Regions from separate parts of the Kitasatospora sp. NBC_00315 genome, predicted to be linked through region 4. Evidence: riboswitches for the same ligand, from Rfam matches in the RefSeq annotation. Region 4 holds a riboswitch; each other region holds the start of a gene.
The links. Region 4 has a riboswitch for cobalamin ahead of metE (5-methyltetrahydropteroyltriglutamate--homocysteine S-methyltransferase). Riboswitches for the same ligand answer to the same signal wherever they lie in the genome.

Region 1: another riboswitch for cobalamin. It lies ahead of OG823_RS09625 (cobalamin biosynthesis protein); the one in region 4 lies ahead of metE (5-methyltetrahydropteroyltriglutamate--homocysteine S-methyltransferase).
Region 2: another riboswitch for cobalamin. It lies ahead of OG823_RS12770 (ribonucleoside-diphosphate reductase subunit alpha); the one in region 4 lies ahead of metE (5-methyltetrahydropteroyltriglutamate--homocysteine S-methyltransferase).
Region 3: another riboswitch for cobalamin. It lies ahead of OG823_RS32365 (HoxN/HupN/NixA family nickel/cobalt transporter); the one in region 4 lies ahead of metE (5-methyltetrahydropteroyltriglutamate--homocysteine S-methyltransferase).

What each region holds. Positions count from the first base shown of each region.
Region 1 covers NZ_CP108025.1:2,424,682-2,428,885, reverse strand. The annotation lists gene OG823_RS09630 (cobyric acid synthase) at 1-642, opposite strand, end outside; gene OG823_RS09625 (cobalamin biosynthesis protein) at 639-1,643, opposite strand; cobalamin riboswitch at 1,772-1,968, opposite strand; gene OG823_RS09620 (transcriptional regulator) at 2,279-2,989, shown strand; gene OG823_RS09615 (alpha/beta hydrolase family protein) at 3,301-4,204, shown strand, end outside.
Region 2 covers NZ_CP108025.1:3,198,272-3,202,475, reverse strand. The annotation lists gene OG823_RS12770 (ribonucleoside-diphosphate reductase subunit alpha) at 1-2,171, opposite strand, end outside; cobalamin riboswitch at 2,356-2,496, opposite strand; gene OG823_RS12765 (glycosyltransferase family 39 protein) at 2,560-4,204, opposite strand, start outside.
Region 3 covers NZ_CP108025.1:7,795,901-7,800,104, reverse strand. The annotation lists gene OG823_RS32375 (pyridoxamine 5'-phosphate oxidase family protein) at 1-422, opposite strand, end outside; gene OG823_RS32370 (PRC-barrel domain-containing protein) at 727-1,083, shown strand; cobalamin riboswitch at 1,580-1,818, shown strand; gene OG823_RS32365 (HoxN/HupN/NixA family nickel/cobalt transporter) at 1,870-3,069, shown strand; gene OG823_RS32360 (glucosamine-6-phosphate deaminase) at 3,269-4,051, shown strand; gene OG823_RS32355 (hypothetical protein) at 4,193-4,204, opposite strand, start outside.
Region 4 covers NZ_CP108025.1:6,895,867-6,900,070, forward strand. The annotation lists gene OG823_RS28965 (TetR/AcrR family transcriptional regulator) at 1-372, opposite strand, end outside; gene OG823_RS28970 (NADP-dependent oxidoreductase) at 443-1,336, shown strand; cobalamin riboswitch at 1,617-1,845, shown strand; gene metE (5-methyltetrahydropteroyltriglutamate--homocysteine S-methyltransferase) at 1,982-4,204, shown strand, end outside.

The sequences.
Region 1 (4,204 bases), 4.5 Mb from region 4:
GCCGTGCAGCATCTCCAGGCCGGGCCGCAGCAGCCGGGCGTCGCCGCGGAACTTGTTGACGAACCAGCCGGCCACATGCCGCTGGTCCTCGGCGGAGAGCAGCGCGAGCGTGCCGTACATCGCCGCGAACACCCCGCCCCGGTCGATGTCGCCGACCACGACCACCGGCAGGCCGGCGGCGGTGGCCAGGCCCATGTTGGCGATGTCGCGGTCGCGCAGGTTGATCTCGGCCGGCGAGCCCGCGCCCTCGCAGACCACCACGTCGTAGCGGCCGCGCAGATCGGCCAGGCACTCCAGGGACCGTTCCAGCAGGACGGGCTTGCGCTCGCGGTAGTCCAGCGCGCCGACCTCGGCGACCGCCCGTCCGAGCAGCACCACCTGGCTGCGGCCGTCCGCGCCCGGCTTGAGCAGCACCGGGTTCATCGCCGCCTCCGGCTCGACCCCGGCCGCCTGGGCCTGCATCGCCTGCGCGCGGCCGATCTCGGCGCCGTCGGCCGTGACGAAGGAGTTGAGCGACATGTTCTGCGCCTTGAACGGCGCCACGCTCACACCCTGCCGGGCCAGCCACCGGCAGATCCCGGCGGTGACCACGCTCTTGCCCGCGTCCGAGGTCGTCCCGGCGACCAGCAGTGCGCCACTCAATTCAGGCCACCCTCTCGTTGACCGCCGACGCGTTGACCGCCGACTCGTTGACCGCCGGCCGTGCGGCGGGCGCCGCGCAGCAGGACGTGCCCGGCCACCGTGACGCCGAGGGCGAGCAGGCCGACCCGGCGGGACAGCAGGCAGGCCCGCTCGATGTCGTCCACCCCGACCGGTCGCAGCCCCTCGCCCAGCACCGGCCGGTGCTCGGTGCGCTCGCCGTATCGCAGCGTGCCGCCCAGCCGGACGCCCAGCGCGCCCGCGAAGGCGGCCTCGGCCTGGCCGGCGTTGGGGCTCGGATGGGCGGAGCCGTCCCGCCGCCAGATCTGCCAGGCGGTGGCCGGCCGCGGCGCGGCGCAGACCGTCAGCAGGGCGGTGAGCCGGGCGCCCGGCCAGCCCGCGAGGTCGTCCAGCCGCGCGGAGGCCCAGCCGAAGCGGGCGTGGCGCGGGGAGCGGTGACCGACCATCGCGTCCAGCGTGTTGACCGCGCGGAAGGCGAGCAGGCCGGGCACGCCCGCGAGGGAGCCCCAGACCAGCGCGTTGACCACCGCGTCGGCGGTGTTCTCGGCCACCGACTCCACCACGGCGCGGGCGATCTGCCGCTCGTCGAGCGAACTCGGGTCGCGTCCGCACAGGTGCGGCAGCCGGTCGCGGGCGGCCGCGAGATCGCCCGCGTCGAGGGAGCGTCCGATGGTGCGGGCCTCCCGGGTGAGCGAGGTGCCCCCGAGCACCGTCCAGGTCGCGGCGGCGGTGAGTGCGGCGCGCCCGGCGGGGGAGTGCCGAACCGCGCCCTGGGCCAGCGCGGCGCCGGCCGCGACCGCGCCGACGCAGAGCGCCGTGTAGGCGGCGCCGGCCGCTCGCCGGTCGCGCCAGAGCAGCCGCTCCAGCCGGCCCGCCGCGGTGCCGAAGGCGGCCACCGGGTGGCCGCGGCGGGGGTCGGCGAAGCCGGCGTCGGCGAGGTAGCCGGCGACGGCGCCGAGGGCGAAGGCCGCGCCGCGGTTCAGCCCGCGCACGGCGGGGGCGTGGTGGTGTGGTGGCGCTCTCGGCCGGGGGGCGTCCGGTCCGACGACGGCCGACGGGCGGCCCGGGCAGCCTGCATGGCGTGCGTGTCCTCACTCAGGGTCCGCGCCCTGGATCGACGTACCGGGGGCGAGAGTCTCCTGGCTTCCGGTACGGCACGCCCCCTGGGCCGGTCGCGGGCCCCGAGGGGCGGCTGCGGGCCTGCGGGAACGTGCTCCCCGGTGACAGTGGCGGGACCGCGCCGGATTCGCACCGGCTTCCTCTCCATTTGCCTCCGTTTGGCTGAAGGATCCCATCACGCTGTTCGACCGGGCGTCAACCGAGGCCACGGAGGGTTTGGTCACACGCCGGGCGCGTCGCCGGCACCGGCCCCGCCGCCGGGACCGGCCGCCCGGGCGGCCGCCTGACGGACCGACGGCCGCGCCACCGCCGCCCCGGCCGGGGTGGCGCTACCCGCGTAGTTCCCCTCGGCCGGGGAACCGTCACTACCTCCGAGCGGGGAGCCCGCCGGGCCGAGCGCCCCTGGAGGATTCACCAGTCGCGCCGGGGGGCCCGGTCGCCCGGCTTCGTGCGTTCGGCGACTGGGGCGGCCCGGGCACGGCCCGTACGGTCGACTCCCATGCGACCCAGACAGCCCTCCGCGACGCCGCTGCCCTTCTCGCCGAGGGCGGCCCGGGCGCACCGGGCCGGCCTGGGCCTGACCCCCGCTCAGGTGGCCGAGGGCATGGCCGCGCACGGCGTGCGGTTGCTCCCGGCCCACGTCCTGGGCTGGGAGAGCGGCGAGATCAGGCCGTCGGAGGACGAGTTCATCGCCCTGGCCCGGGCGCTGTGGTGCCCGCCCGTCCAGCTGATGGGCACCCGCCCGGCCTGTCTGCGCGACTTCCGGCTGGCCCGCGAGCTGAGCCGGGAGGAGGCGGCCCGCCGGATCGGGGTGGCGCCCCGGGCCTACCAGGCGGTCGAGGACGGCGGCCAGTGGGGCGGCGACGAGGACCGGACCTACGCCCTGGCCCAGGTACTGGGGCTGACGCTGCGGGACGTGGTGGCGGTGCTCGGGCGCGGGGAGGAGCTCGACCGGCGGCTGCGGCGCGGGGTCGACGGGCGGTGGCAGGCGCAGGTGAAGGCGATCGGGCGGATGGTGCCGGTGCCCGCGCAGACTCTGGGCGCCGTCCTGGCGCAACTGCAGGAGGAGTACCGGGTGACCGGGCACTGGGGCGCCGGCAGCTGGAGCTCCAGTGCCCGGAGCGGGCCCGAGCCGGCCCCGCAGAGCCGTCCGCTCGACGAGCGGTTCTGGGAGCTGATGGCACTGCGCCCCACCGACATACCGGTCTGACCGTCCTCCCGCGCCCTGCGCCCTGCGCCCCGCCCCCTGCCCGTGCCCCCTGCCCCCTGCCCCTGCCCCCTGTCCCCTGCGCCCTGTCCCCTGCGCCCTTGCTCCGCGGGTCCCTTGCTCCGCGGGCCCGCTCGGCTCGGCCCCGCTCGGCCCGGCCGGCCCGGGCCCCCTTCGGGCGCCGCCCGGCGTGCCCCGGACGGCCCCGCACCGGTGGCCGTCCGCCCGCGCGGCGCGTGGACTGGTGTGCGTATGCATCCGGGCCTCGGCCGGCGCCGCGGCACAGCAGCAGGCAGCAGAGCGGGGAGTGGGATATGCGCTGGGGAACCGCGGCCGTCGTGGCGGCCGCCGCGGCCGGGACGGGCATCGCCGTCCTGGCACTCGGACGCAGGGTGTCGGAGCGCGCGGTACATCCCCGCGCCGCCGCGGCGAAGGGCGCAAAGGGCGCGGCGCAGGTGAGGGTGCTGGGCCTGGCCGCCGGACGCGTCGTGCTCACCCCCACCCCGCAGACCACCCGCCCCGGCCGCTACGCCCTGGAGTGGGGCGGCGGGGGGCACGCGGTCGTCGGCGAGGTCCTGCAGAGCGACCGGCAGGGCGTCACCCGTCGGCTGGAGCGCGCCGACAACGGCACGCTGGACATCGGCACGGCCGTCCGGCTCACCCCCCGGGTGTACCTGGGCGACCCGGAGCGCGCGCTCGGGCTGCCCTTCATCGAGACCGCGTCCGAGGGCGAGTCCGGTCCGCTGCCCGCCTGGTACGTGGACGGCAGGCGGGGCACCTGGGTGCTGCTGGTGCACGGGCCGGGCGCCGACCGGCAGCAGACGCTCTGCGCGGTACCGCTGCTGCACCGGCTCGCGCTGCCGGTGCTCTCGGTCACCTACCGGGGGGACGAGGACGCGCCGGCCTCGCCCGACGGGCTCGGCCACTTCGGCGACACGGAGTGGCGCGACGTCGAGGCCGCGATCCGCCTCGCCCTCGACAGCGGCGCGGGCCGGGTCGTCCTCTACGGGTGGTCGCTGGGCGCCACCATGGCCCTGCAGACGGCGGCCCGCTCCGCCTGGGCCTCCGCGGTCAGCGGGCTGATCCTGGACTCGCCGGTGCTGGACCTGCCGGCCACCATCCGCCGGGAGGCGACCGGAGCGGGCGTCAGCGCCCCGCTCGCCGGGCTGGGCGCGCTGGCCGCCGAAGGGCGCTCCAAGGTGGACCTCGCGGACTTCG
Region 2 (4,204 bases), 3.7 Mb from region 4:
ATGAAGAGGTTCAGCGACTGGCTCTGGTCGATGTACGGCTGCCGGGCGGCGGCCAGGTCGATCAGCGCACGCTGCGGCAGCTCCCACGCGGTGCGGTACAGCGAGCGCACCTCGACGGGCAGCCAGTTGAGCTCCTGCACGGAGCCGTTGGCCTCGCGCAGCGCGTCCCGGGTCTGCGCGTCCCAGACGCCGAGCTCCTTCAGCTCGCGGACCAGGTACGGGTTGACCTGGAGGAACTCACCGGAGAGGGTCTCGCGCTTGAACAGGTTGGACACCTGCGGCTCGATGCACTCGTAGACGCCCGCGATCGAGGCGATGGTGGCGGTCGGTGCGACGGCGAGCAGGAGCGAGTTGCGCAGGCCGGTCGCGGCGATCCGCGCGCGCAGTGCGCTCCAGCGCTCCGCCCACTGCGGGGCCGTCTCGAAGTGGTCGATGTGCAGCTGACCGCGCGCGGCGCGGGTCTCCGCGTACGCCTCGTGCCGGCCCAGCTGCTCGGCCAGCTCGCTGGAGCGCTCGTAGGCGACCAGCATGATGCGCTCGGAGATCAGCGTGGAGAGCCGCTTGGCCTCGGCGGAGTCGAAGTCCAGGCGCAGCCGGAAGAAGACGTCCTGCAGGCCCATCACGCCCAGGCCCACCGGCCGCCAGCGGGAGTTGGAGGCGCCGGCCTCGGGGGTCGGGTAGAAGTTGATGTCCACCACGCGGTCGAGGAAGGTGACCGCGGTGCGCACGGTGGTGTCCAGCCGCTCCCAGTCCATCGCGTTCAGCAGGTCGGCGGAGGTGGCGCCGGGGGCCACGTGGGCGCCCAGGTTGACCGAGCCGAGGTTGCAGACGGCGGTCTCGGAGTCGTCCGTGACCTCGATGATCTCGGTGCAGAGGTTCGAGGAGTGCACGGTGCGGCCCGGCACGGCGGTCTGGTTGGCGGCGCGGTTGGAGGCGTCCTTGAAGGTCATCCAGCCGTTGCCGGTCTGCGCCAGGGTGCGCATCATCCGGGCGTACAGCGTCTGCGCGGGGATGGTGCGCTGGGCCTTGCCCTCGGCCTCGGCCGCCAGGTAGGCGGCGTCGAACTCGGCGCCCCACAGGTCGACCAGCTCGGGGACGTCGGCCGGGGAGAACAGCGACCAGTCGGTGCCCGCGTTGACCCGGCGCATGAACTCGTCCGGGATCCAGTGCGCGAGGTTCAGGTTGTGGGTGCGCCGCGCCTCCTCGCCGGTGCTGTCGCGCAGCTCCAGGAACTCCTCGATGTCCGCGTGCCAGGTCTCCAGGTAGACGCAGGCCGCGCCCTTGCGCCGGCCGCCCTGGTTGACCGCCGCCACCGAGGAGTCCAGGGTGCGCAGGAACGGCACGATGCCGTTGGACTTGCCGTTGGTGCCCCGGATCAGCGAGCCGCGCGAGCGGATCCGGGAGTACGACAGGCCGATGCCGCCGGCGTGCTTGGAGAGCCGGGCGATCTGCGCGTAGCGCGAGTAGATCGAGTCCAGGTTGTCCAGCGGCGAGTCCAACAGGTAGCAGCTGGACATCTGCGGGTGCCGGGTGCCCGAGTTGAACAGGGTCGGCGAGGACGGCAGGTACGAGAGCGCGCTCATCAGCGCGTACAGCTCGGCGACCTCGCGCACCGCCTGCTCGTCGTCGCCGACCGCCAGGCCGGACGCGACGCGGAGCAGGAAGTGCTGCGGGGTCTCGACCACCTTGCGGGTGATCGGGTGGCGCAGCAGGTAGCGCGACTGCACGGTGCGCAGGCCGAAGTACTCGAAGCGGTCGTCGCCCCGCTGGTCGATCAGCGCGTCCAGCGTGTCGGCGTGCTTCGCCACGAACGCGGCGGCGGCGTCGCCGATCAGGCCCTCGGCGTGGCCGACGGTGATCGAGGCGGAGAAGGAGACGGCGCCCTGGCCGACGGCCTCGTCCTGGATCTCCAGCGCCAGCAGGCGGGCGGCGAGCTTCGAGTACTGCGGGTCCTCGGCGATCATCGACGCGGCGGCCTCGACGGCCAGCCCGCGCAGCTCCGCGAAGTCGGAGCCGGCGTTGCGGCCGCGCAGGGCGGCGGCGGCGACGTGGCCGGGGTCGACCTCGGGCAGGTCGGCGCTGCGGTCGGTCAGCAGCCGCAGGAGCGCTCCGCCCGGGTCGGAGACCTTCGGGTCGGACGGGGCGGAGGTGCTGGAACCCTGGGCGGGCAGGGTGGCTGAGGCAGCGGTGGTCAAGGCGCTTCTCTCCTGGCGGCGGCGGTCGGCGAGGGGGCGGACCGGACCGTCTGGGCGCAGGGGAGCGCAGCGCGGACACCTGACGGCGCGCGCACATCACCCCCCTGGCCCACCCGCGAGGCCCGGACGTCACTGCTGTGCTGCTGGCGACTGCGGGGACGCCCTGGAGCACACCGTCGGCAGGTCATCGGACTTGCGGATGCTGGCCCAGCCACCCGCTCACCGCTGCGGGGCAGTCCCGGATTTCCACCGGGTTCCCCTGCTTCGACAGCGAGGGAAAGCATACATGTAGTGGCGGCTGACTATCGCGGCCCCATATGTAGTGGCGACTGGCGTGTTGCGCACAGGAAGCCGGTCGCTGCACTCAGTGCATGAGGAACACACGGTAGGTGCCCGAGTCGACCGTCGTGGAGGTGAACTGCGCGATCAGACGGTAGCGCCCGCTGCTCTCGACGGCCTCGGTGATGACCTTGGTCACGGCGGCCGGCGCGGTGCTGTCGAGCACCACCAGGGTGAAGTAGCCGTCCCGGATGGCGGCCGCGGTGCCGTCCTGTCCCTGGTGCCTCACCCCGGCCGGATCCTGGTAGTCCGTCCCGGCCCGGGCCGAGACCCACTGCTCGGGCCGGGAGACGCCGCCCAGGTAGTACTCCGGCAGGCCGTCGACCTCGGTGAGGTAGTGGCCCTGGGGCGTGGCGTTCGCGCGCAGGACACCCATCAGGCTGCCGGAGTCGGGGCCGTTCTGGAATCTCAGGGCCGCCTGGTCCAGGCCCAGGGCGAGCAGTGCGACCCAGACCAGGATGCCCAGCTGGGGGTGGCGGAAGTGCGCGCCGACCAGCCGGGTGATGCCCACCCCGGCCAGCGGGGCCGCGAAGAGCATCCCGAAGCCGATGTGGCGGAACATCACCGCCGAGGAGTTCTGGTACGCGTGCAGCGCGGGGATCAGCAGCGCCGCCGCGCACAGGGTCGCACCGAGCGCGGTCCGGCGCAGGCGCGACGCGGTGACGGCGTCGGTGTCGGGGGATTCGTTCATCCGCTCCCGGCGGACGTAGGCGACCGCTCCGGCGATGGCGAGCACGGTGAACAGACCGCCCCACTGGACGGCGGCGAGGAGGATCGACCCGGCCGACTGCGTCCCTCGGGCCGGGATCGTCGCGTGCGTCCAGACGGCCGCCGGAATGCCGAAGGGCAGCAGCACGCCGACGGTTCCCAGCCCGAGCAGGAGGGAGCGCAGCACGGCGGGGAGGGCGCCCCGGTGCGGCCACGCGGTGATCAGGGCCAGCGCGAGCAGGACGGGCAGCGCCGGCACCGAGGCGTACTCCACCGCGGCCGCCAGCGCCGCGGCCGGCGCGGCCAGCAGCACGGTGACCACCGGGGCCCGGGCGGTGAGCGTGATCAGCCAGGCCGCGAGCGCCACCAGCATGACGGCGAGGGCGTCCGGCGCGGCGTAGAAGCCGACGACCACGGTGGACTGCAGGACGGCGTACGCCCCGGCACCGCAGATGGCGGCGCGCTCGTTGAAGAGCCGTCGGGTCAGCGAGTAGAGCAGGGTGGTGGTGAGCAGGGCGAAGACCAGGCTGATCAGCCTGGCCCCGAACACACCGCTGGCGTTCACGCCGAAGCCGGCCAGCGGCGGATACAGCCAGGGCAGTCCGGTGACCTGGTGGATCAGGTCGGTGGTGACCGCGGTGCCGTCGCTCAGCCGGGCCAGCTCCTGGCGGCCGACGATCAGCGAGACCGCCTCGTCCGGGTGCGCGGCGCTGTTCAGACGCAGCGAGAGCGCCGCCTGGATGGCCAGCACACCGAACAGCAGGCCGCGGCCGATCCAGCGCCGCCGGGGGCTCGGGGCCGGATCCCAGCCGGTGTCGGGGACGCGCGGGATCCGGTAGGGCGCCAGCTCGACGGCCCGGGCCTCGTCGGCGCTCCGGGGCTCCTGGACGGCCCGGGCCTCGTCGGCGCTCCGGGGTCCGTCAGGGGCCGGACCGTACCCGCCGTGGCCGACCGGTCGGGGC
Region 3 (4,204 bases), 900 kb from region 4:
GTCTCCACGTCGACCGTGTAGTTGACGGGGAGGACCACCGGCCCGGGTTCGCCCGGAAGGGCGATCCGGCCGACACCGTGACTGCCGAGCAGGTCCCAGCACTCGGCACCGTTGAGATGGATCAGGACGGGACGCGGCGACGCTCCGCTCTGCCCCGGCGGCAGGTCGCTGCGCCCTTCGAGCAGGTCCTGGTAGGTCGTCCGCAGGGCTGCGGCGATCCGCAGGTAGCCTCCCGGGTCGAACTCCGGACCGGCTTCGAGCAGATGCTCCAGGTACGGCGGCGCCATACCGGCCCGTACGGCCAGATCCGCCTCCGACAGACCGAGGTGGGCCCGCCGCTCGGCGACGCGCCCGGCGACCACGCCGGGATCGGTCCGCTGCCGCGCCGGCCGGGCGGACTCGGGTGGTGGGGATGCGTGCACGGTGACTCGGCCTCCTCTCGTCGGGTCCCCCGCGGTGGGGCGGGTTCCCCGGGGTGGGGCGGGTTCCCCGGGGTGGCGGGTTCCACGTGGGAAACGGCGACGCCGGGTGCGCCCGGCTGACACCGGGCACCTTTCGACTCTTCTTTCGACTCTGCCGTCCGGCTGGGGTTTCGGCACCTGCTGGGCCCCGCCGCCCGGCTCGGAGCGGCCGCGCCGGTGGTGCGCGCGACCTGTCCGGGGCAAGCTGAAGTGCGGGCCGCCGGTCGGACGGCAGTGCGGGACCAACCGCGTGAAGGGAGTCACGGTGATCCAGGTAGGCGATATCCGCGAGTGGCGGACCCACGACGTCGTCGACACCGGCGGGCGAAAGATCGGCACGTTGGAGGCCGTCTACGTCGACACCGTCACCGACCTGCCGGCCATGGCCACGGTCCAGATCGGCCTGCCCACCCGCCACCGCCTGGTCTTCGTCCCCATCGAGGACGCGGTCGTCGGGCCCGGCTATCTGAAGGTCGGCTACGACAAGTCCCTCGTGAAGGACGCACCGGCGATCGGCACGGACGACATCCTGCCCGCCGAGGACGAGGAGGCCGTCTTCCGGCACTACGGCCTGGCCTACCAGCCGGGAGCGGGCGGCGAACGCCGGCTGGCGCGTCCCTGACCCGCCCCCGACGCGGCGGGCCGCCGCCTGCCCGACCGCATGCCCTCGTGGGGACACGCCTCAGCCGTCGGCCCTGAGCACTCGGGCACGGGCGGACGCCCGGCGGTCGTAGCGGCGGGACCGGCCGCCCGGTGGGCCTGGCCCGTGTTCCCGTGCCCCCGGCCGCTGCCCCGCGCCCGCTGCCGCTGCCGCTGCCGCTGCCGCTGCCGCTGCCGCTGAGCCTTGACCGCGTACCCGCCTGCCCCGGCCACCCTCGTCACCCCGTCACCCGGTCACCCGGTCACACCGCGCCCGGTCACCCACCGTCAGGTCGTCCGCTCGTCCGCTCGCCCGTGAGCCGCTGCCGGGCCGGACTGGCGCGTGTGGCCACGCCGCTGCCGCCCCCTCAGCTGTGCCGCCGTCCGGCCGTGCTGCACGCCGGTCCGGCGACCTCCGGAAACTCTTGTTGCAATATCTGCGCAACTGCGCAGACTTGTCGATCTCCGAGGCCAGCACCTACCGTGTTCCTCGCCGTGGTGTTCGGGAATTCCGGTGCCGGCCCGTCAGGGTCCAGTCCGGAGCGGCCCTCGCCACTGTGAACGGGAAGTGTCCCCATCGTGCCCGCCTCCGCGCGGACAGCCACCGGAGCCGCCAGGCCCCGGGAAGGCCGGATGGCGATGCGACGCCCCTCAGCCGGTACGCCGGTCGGGAGGCATGCCCGAAGCCAGGAGACCGGCCACGGCATGCACGACTCCCCCGGCCCACGCCGGGGGTGCCCCCATCGAGGAGCTGGAGAGGCCGCCGAGCATGACCCTGACCGGAGACACCCCCCGATCACCCCGCGCACCCCGTTCGACCCGACCGGCGCAGTCACCGCAGTCACCGCAGTCAACGCAGTCACCGCAGCAGTCGCGACCCGGACCGCGCTGGGAGCGCAGGGACACCATCCGGACCGGCGGCCTGCTCGCCGCCATCGCCGCCATGCACGTGGTGGCCTTCGGCACCCTGTTCCTGCTCGTCGCGCCCAACCACTACGCAGTCGGCACCCAGGTCTTCGGCGTCGGCCTCGGCATCACCGCGTACACCCTCGGCATGCGGCACGCCTTCGACGCCGACCACATCGCAGCGATCGACAACACCACCCGCAAGCTGATGGCCGACGGCAAGCGCCCGGTCTCGGTCGGCTTCTGGTTCGCCCTCGGCCACTCCAGCGTCGTCATGCTGCTGGCCGCACTGATCGCGGCGGGAGCCAAGGTCGCCGGCACCCTGGTCGACGAGAACTCCCCGGTCCACAACGCGCTCGGCGTGATCGGCACCAGCGTCTCGGGCGCCTTCCTCTACCTGATCGCCGCACTCAACCTGGTTGCGCTGGTGGGAATCCACAAGGTGTACAGGGCGATGCGCGCGGGCGAGTTCGACGAGAGGCAGTTGGAGAAGCACCTCGACCAGCGCGGCTTCATGAACCGCATTCTCGGCCGGCTGACCAGGTCCATCACCCGCCCGGGCCAGATGTTCCCGCTGGGCATGCTGTTCGGCGTGGGCTTCGACACCGCCACCGAGGTCACCCTGATGGTGATGGCCGGCTCCGGCGCGGCCTCCGGACTGCCCTGGTACGCGATCCTCTGCCTGCCCCTGCTGTTCGCCTGCGGCATGAGCCTGTTCGACACCCTCGACGGCACCTTCATGAACTTCGCCTACCACTGGGCGTTCTCCAACCCCGTCCGCAAGGTCTACTACAACCTCACCATCACCGGCCTCTCGATCGCCGTCGCCTTCCTCATCGGCACCATCGAGCTGGTCAGCGTCCTGCACGACAAGCTCGACCTCACCGACCCGGTCACCGGCTGGATCTCCGACATCAGCCTGGACAACGTGGGCTACGTCATCGTCGGCCTCTTCGTGGTCGTCTGGGCGTGCGCCCTCGGCTACTGGCGGATGGCCGGCGTCGAACGGCGCTGGGCCGACAGGGCGGAGCAGGCCGGCCGGTCCGACCGGCTGACCCGCTGACCCGCTGACCCGCTGACCCGCTGACCGGCTGACCGGCTGACCGGCTGACCGGCTGACCGAACAGCGCACCGGACGACGCTCGGGGCCAGATCCGCACCCGGTCCCGACCCCGTCCGACCGGGGCCGGGGTGGACCTGGGAGGGGTATACACAGCAGAATGGTCTATACCTCTACGTCGTTCAGGAATGGTGGCCCCCGCATGGAAATCGTGATCGTCCCCGACGCCGCCGCCGGCGGCGAGCTCATCGCCGCGGCGATCGCCGACCTGCTGTCCGTCAAGCCCGACGCGCTGCTCGGTGTGGCCACGGGTTCGACCCCGCTGCCGATCTACCAGGCGCTGGCCGCCCGGGTGCGGGCCGGGTCGCTGGACACCTCCCGCGCGCGGGTCTGCCAGCTGGACGAGTACGTCGGCCTGCCGGCGGGCCACCCCGAGTCCTACCGTTCGGTCGTCCTGCGCGAGGTGGTCGAGCCGCTCGGCCTGCCCGAGGACTCCTTCCTCGGCCCGGACGGCAACGCCGAGGACATCGCCGCGGCCGCCATCGCCTACGACCGGGCGCTGGCCGAGGCCGGCGGCGTGGACCTCCAGCTGCTGGGGATCGGCACCGACGGCCACATCGGCTTCAACGAGCCGTGCTCCTCGCTCGCCTCCCGCACCCGGATCAAGACGCTCACCCGGCAGACCCGCGAGGACAACGCGCGGTTCTTCGACAGCCTGGACGACGTCCCCCACCACGTGCTCACCCAGGGCATCGGCACCATCCTGGAGGCCCGCCACCTGGTGCTGCTGGCCACCGGCGAGGCGAAGGCCGAGGCCGTCGCCCTCGCGGTCGAGGGCCCGCTCGCCGCCGCCGTCCCGGCCTCGGCGCTCCAGCTGCACCCGCACGCCACCGTGGTCGTGGACGAGGCGGCCGCCTCGGGGCTCAAGCTCGCCGGCTACTTCCGCGACACCTACGCCGCCAAGCCGACCTGGCAGGGCCTCTAGGAATCCGCACGACCGTCCGGAGCGCGGCCGGGCCGTCCGCCGGGGTATGAGGGGTGGCCACACCGGTCAGCCCTCACCGTCGTACGCCGGGCGGTGGTCGCGGACGGCTCCCCGAGCCGCCGACCCCGGCGACGGGCGCTCTCACTGGCTCCG
Region 4 (4,204 bases):
CTCCTCGTACTCCCGCAGGGCGGGCGATCCCTCGATCATGCGTCGGACGGGTGCACTGCCCTCCGCCGTGCAGTGCCGCACCAGGGCCTGGACCTCGCGGTGCAGTGCCGGGACGGGCGGGTCGAGCGGAGGCCGGTCGATCACCGCCCGCGTGAGGCGCTGCTCGAAGTCCTGGTCGCGCTCGAACACCAGGGCCTCCTTCGAGGCGAAGTGGGCGAAGACGGTGGTGACGGCCACGTCGGCCTCGGCTGCCACGTCACGGATGCCCACGGCGTCGTACCCGCGCTCCAGGAAGAGGCGCAGCGCCGTGTCGGCGATCTTCTGGCGCGTCACGGCCTTCTTGCGGTCGCGGCGTCCGGGCGGCTCGGTCATGCCATGACCCTACCAGGTATGAATCAATAACTGTTGTGAAACACTAACTGTTAGGTCTATCTTCGGCCGCATGAGGAAAATCAGCTTCGCCGAGTTCGGCGGTCCCGAGGTCCTGCAACTGGTGGAAGCCGAGGAGCCCCACGCGGGCCCCGGTCGGATACGCATCGCCGTACGGGCGGCGGGTGTCAACCCCGTCGACTGGAGGATCCGGGAGGGCCAGGTTCTGGGAGCCCATCCGGTCGAGCTGCCCGCCGGGCTCGGACTGGACGCCGCCGGGGTGGTGGACGAGGTCGGTGAGGGCGTCGAGGGGGTCGAGGTCGGCGACCGCGTGTTCGGCGAAGGTGCCGACACGTACGCCGAATTCGCTGTGCTGTCGGCCTGGGCCCGGATGCCCGAGGGGCTGCCCTTCGAGGAGGCGGCCGGGTACCCGTCGGTGGTGGAGACCGCGCTGCGCGTCATCCGCGAGGTCGGCGTGCGGCCCGGCCAGACACTGCTGGTCAGCGGCGCGTCCGGCGGCGTCGGGTCGGCGGTGCTGCAGATCGCGCGCGCGCGCGGCATCGCGGTGATCGGCACGGCCGGGGCTGCGAACCAGGACTACCTGCGCGGCCTGGGCGCCCTCGCCACGACCTACCACGAGGGCTGGGTCGACCGGGTGCGGCTTTTCGGCCGGGTCGACGCGGCCCTCGACCTGGCCGGCTCGGGCGTCATCCGCGAACTCGTCGAGCTGACAGGGCACCCGCGCAAGGTCGTCTCCATCGCCGACCTCGGCGCGCCGCAGCTGGGCGTCCGGTTCTCCGGCGTGGCCGGGAGCGTGCCGGACGCGCTCGCCGAGGCCGTCGACCTCATCTCCACGGGCAGACTCCACATCCCGGTCGAGAAGTCGTACCCGCTCACCGAGGCAGCGGCGGCGCACACCGACAGCCGCCTCGGTCATACCCGGGGGCGCCGGGTCCTGGTCGTCTGAGGCGCGGCCCGCGCGGCATTCCGCAGCCGCGCGGCCCGCTCGGCGTCCCGCGCCGACCGGCCGGTCACCAGCGGGTGGGGGAGCGGCGTCGGACGAAGCGGGCAGACGCGCCTCGCCCGCCAGGGCGACCGCGGCGCCCTCCGCCGGGATCCGGTTCGGGCCGTCGGCCCTTCCGGGGGGCCGGTCGCCGCCCGGTGCGGAGGCGGCCAGGACATCGCCTGTCCCGCTCGTCGGTCCGGGCGGTGGGCGGGGGATCTCACGGACGCGCGGCCGGCGTACTAGGCTGTGGCTCGCAGTTGGTTCGCCCTGTCCGCCAGGCAGGTGCGTCGTAAGAGGGAACCCGGTGTGAATCCGGGACTGCCCCGCAGCGGTGAGTGGGAACGACCGCCGTCACATGCACTGGGCCCCAGCGGGGCCCGGGAAGCGACGGCCAGTAGGTGCCGGACAGGCCGAAGGCCCGACCGGTGTGCCCATGAGTCCGAAGACCTGCCACTGCCCGTGTGCGACCGCACGCGGTGATCTCGGTGACCTCGTGGGCGGGTCGGCGGAGCGGGCGGGCCCATCCCGGTGCCACGCCCCGACTGCTGTTCCTTCGTGCCCCCGTGCCCTCCCGGGATCGCAACGCGACTCGCGAAGGAGAGTTCCGTGTCACCGAGTTCGACCACACCGCCGGCCACCGTCCACGGCTACCCGCGTCAGGGCCCGAACCGAGAGCTGAAGAAGGCGATCGAGGGGTACTGGGCGGGGCGCGTCACCGCGGCCGACCTGCGCACCGCCGCCGCCGGGCTGCGCCGCGACACCTGGCGGCGCCTCACCGAGGCCGGTATCGCCGAAGTGCCCACCGGGGACTTCTCGTTGTACGACCACGTGCTCGACGCCACCGTCGCGGTGGGCGCCGTTCCGGAGCGGCACCGCGCCGCCGTCGAGGCGGATCCGCTGGACGGGTACTTCGCCATGGCCCGCGGCACCCAGGCGGTCGCACCGCTGGAGATGACCAAGTGGTTCGACACCAACTACCACTATCTCGTGCCCGAGTTGGGACCGGACACCGCATTCGCCGCCAACTCGTCCAAGGCGGTCGGCGAACTGCGCGAGGCGATCGCGCTGGGCCACACCGCACGGCCGGTCCTGGTCGGCCCGCTGACCTACCTGCTGCTCGCCAAGCCCGCCCCCGGGGTGGCGGCGGACTTCCGGCCGCTGACCCTGCTGGACCGCCTGCTGCCCGTCTACGCCGAGCTCCTGGCGGACCTGCGAGCGGCCGGCGCCGAGTGGGTCCAGCTGGACGAGCCCGCGCTCGTCCAGGACCGCAGCCCGGCGGAGTTGAACGCCGCGGCGCGGATCTACCGTGACCTCGGCGCTCTCGCGGACCGACCCAGGATCCTGGTCGCGACGTACTTCGGCCGAGCCGGTGAGGCCCTGCCGATCCTGGCCAGGGCCCCGATCGAGGGCGTCGCCCTCGACTTCACCGGGCCCGGCGCCGCCAACCTGGACGAACTCGCCGCCGTCGGCGGCCTGCCCGGCAAGCGCCTGGTCGCGGGGGTGGTGGACGGCCGCAACATCTGGATCAACGACCTGGAGAAGTCGCTCGCCACCCTGGCCACCCTGCTCGGCCTGGCCGACCGGGTGGACGTCGCGCCGTCCTGCTCCCTGCTGCACGTCCCGCTCGACGCCGACGCGGAGCGCGACCTCGACCCGCAGGTCGCCCGCTGGCTGGCCTTCGCCCGCCAGAAGACCGACGAGACCGTGCTGCTCGCCAGGGCCCTGAGCCAGGGCACGCACACCCTGACGGCCGAACTGGCGGCCAACCGCGCCGACCTGGCCTCCCGCGCCGCCTCCGCGCTCACCCACGACCCGGCCGTCCGCGCCCGGGCCGGCGCCGCCACGGCGGAGCACGCCCGCCGGGCCCGGACCTATCCCGAGCGGGCCGAGGCCCAGCGGGCCCGGCTGGGCCTGCCGTTGCTGCCGACCACCACCATCGGCTCCTTCCCGCAGACCACCGAACTGCGCACCGCCCGCGCCGACCTGCGCGCCGGGCGCCTCGGCGCCGACGGCTACCGCGAGCGGATGGAGGCCGAGGTCCGCGAGGTGATCGCCTACCAGGAGAAGGCCGGCCTGGACGTCCTCGTCCACGGTGAACCCGAACGCAACGACATGGTCCAGTACTTCGCCGAACAGCTCACCGGCTACCTCGCCACCAGGCACGGCTGGGTGCAGTCCTACGGCACCCGCTACGTCCGCCCGCCGGTCCTGGCCGGCGACATCTCCCGTCCGCACCCGATGACCGTCGACTGGTACCGCTTCGCACAGGATCTGACGGACCGTCCGGTCAAGGGCATGCTCACCGGCCCGGTCACCATGCTCGCCTGGTCCTTCGTCCGCGACGACCAGCCCCTCGCCGACACCGCCCGCCAGGTCGCCCTCGCCCTGCGCGAGGAGGTCACCGACCTGGAGGCCGCCGGCGCCGCCGTCATCCAGGTGGACGAGCCCGCCCTGCGCGAAACCCTCCCGCTGCGCGCCGCGGACCGCCCGGCCTACCTGGCCTGGGCCACCGGGGCCTTCCGTCTCAGCACCTCGGGCGTGCGGGCGGACACCCAGATCCACACCCACATGTGCTACGCCGAGTTCGGCGAGATCATGACCGCGATCGACGAGCTCGACGCGGACGTGATCTCCCTGGAGGCGGCCCGCTCGCACATGCAGGTCGCCCACGAGCTGGCCGGGGCCGGCTACCCCCGTGAGGTCGGGCCGGGCGTCTACGACATCCACTCCCCGCGGGTGCCCGGCACCGAGGAGGCCGCCGCCCTGCTCCGCGCCGGCCTGGCGGCCATTCCCGCCGAGCGGCTCTGGGTCAACCCCGACTGCGGACTG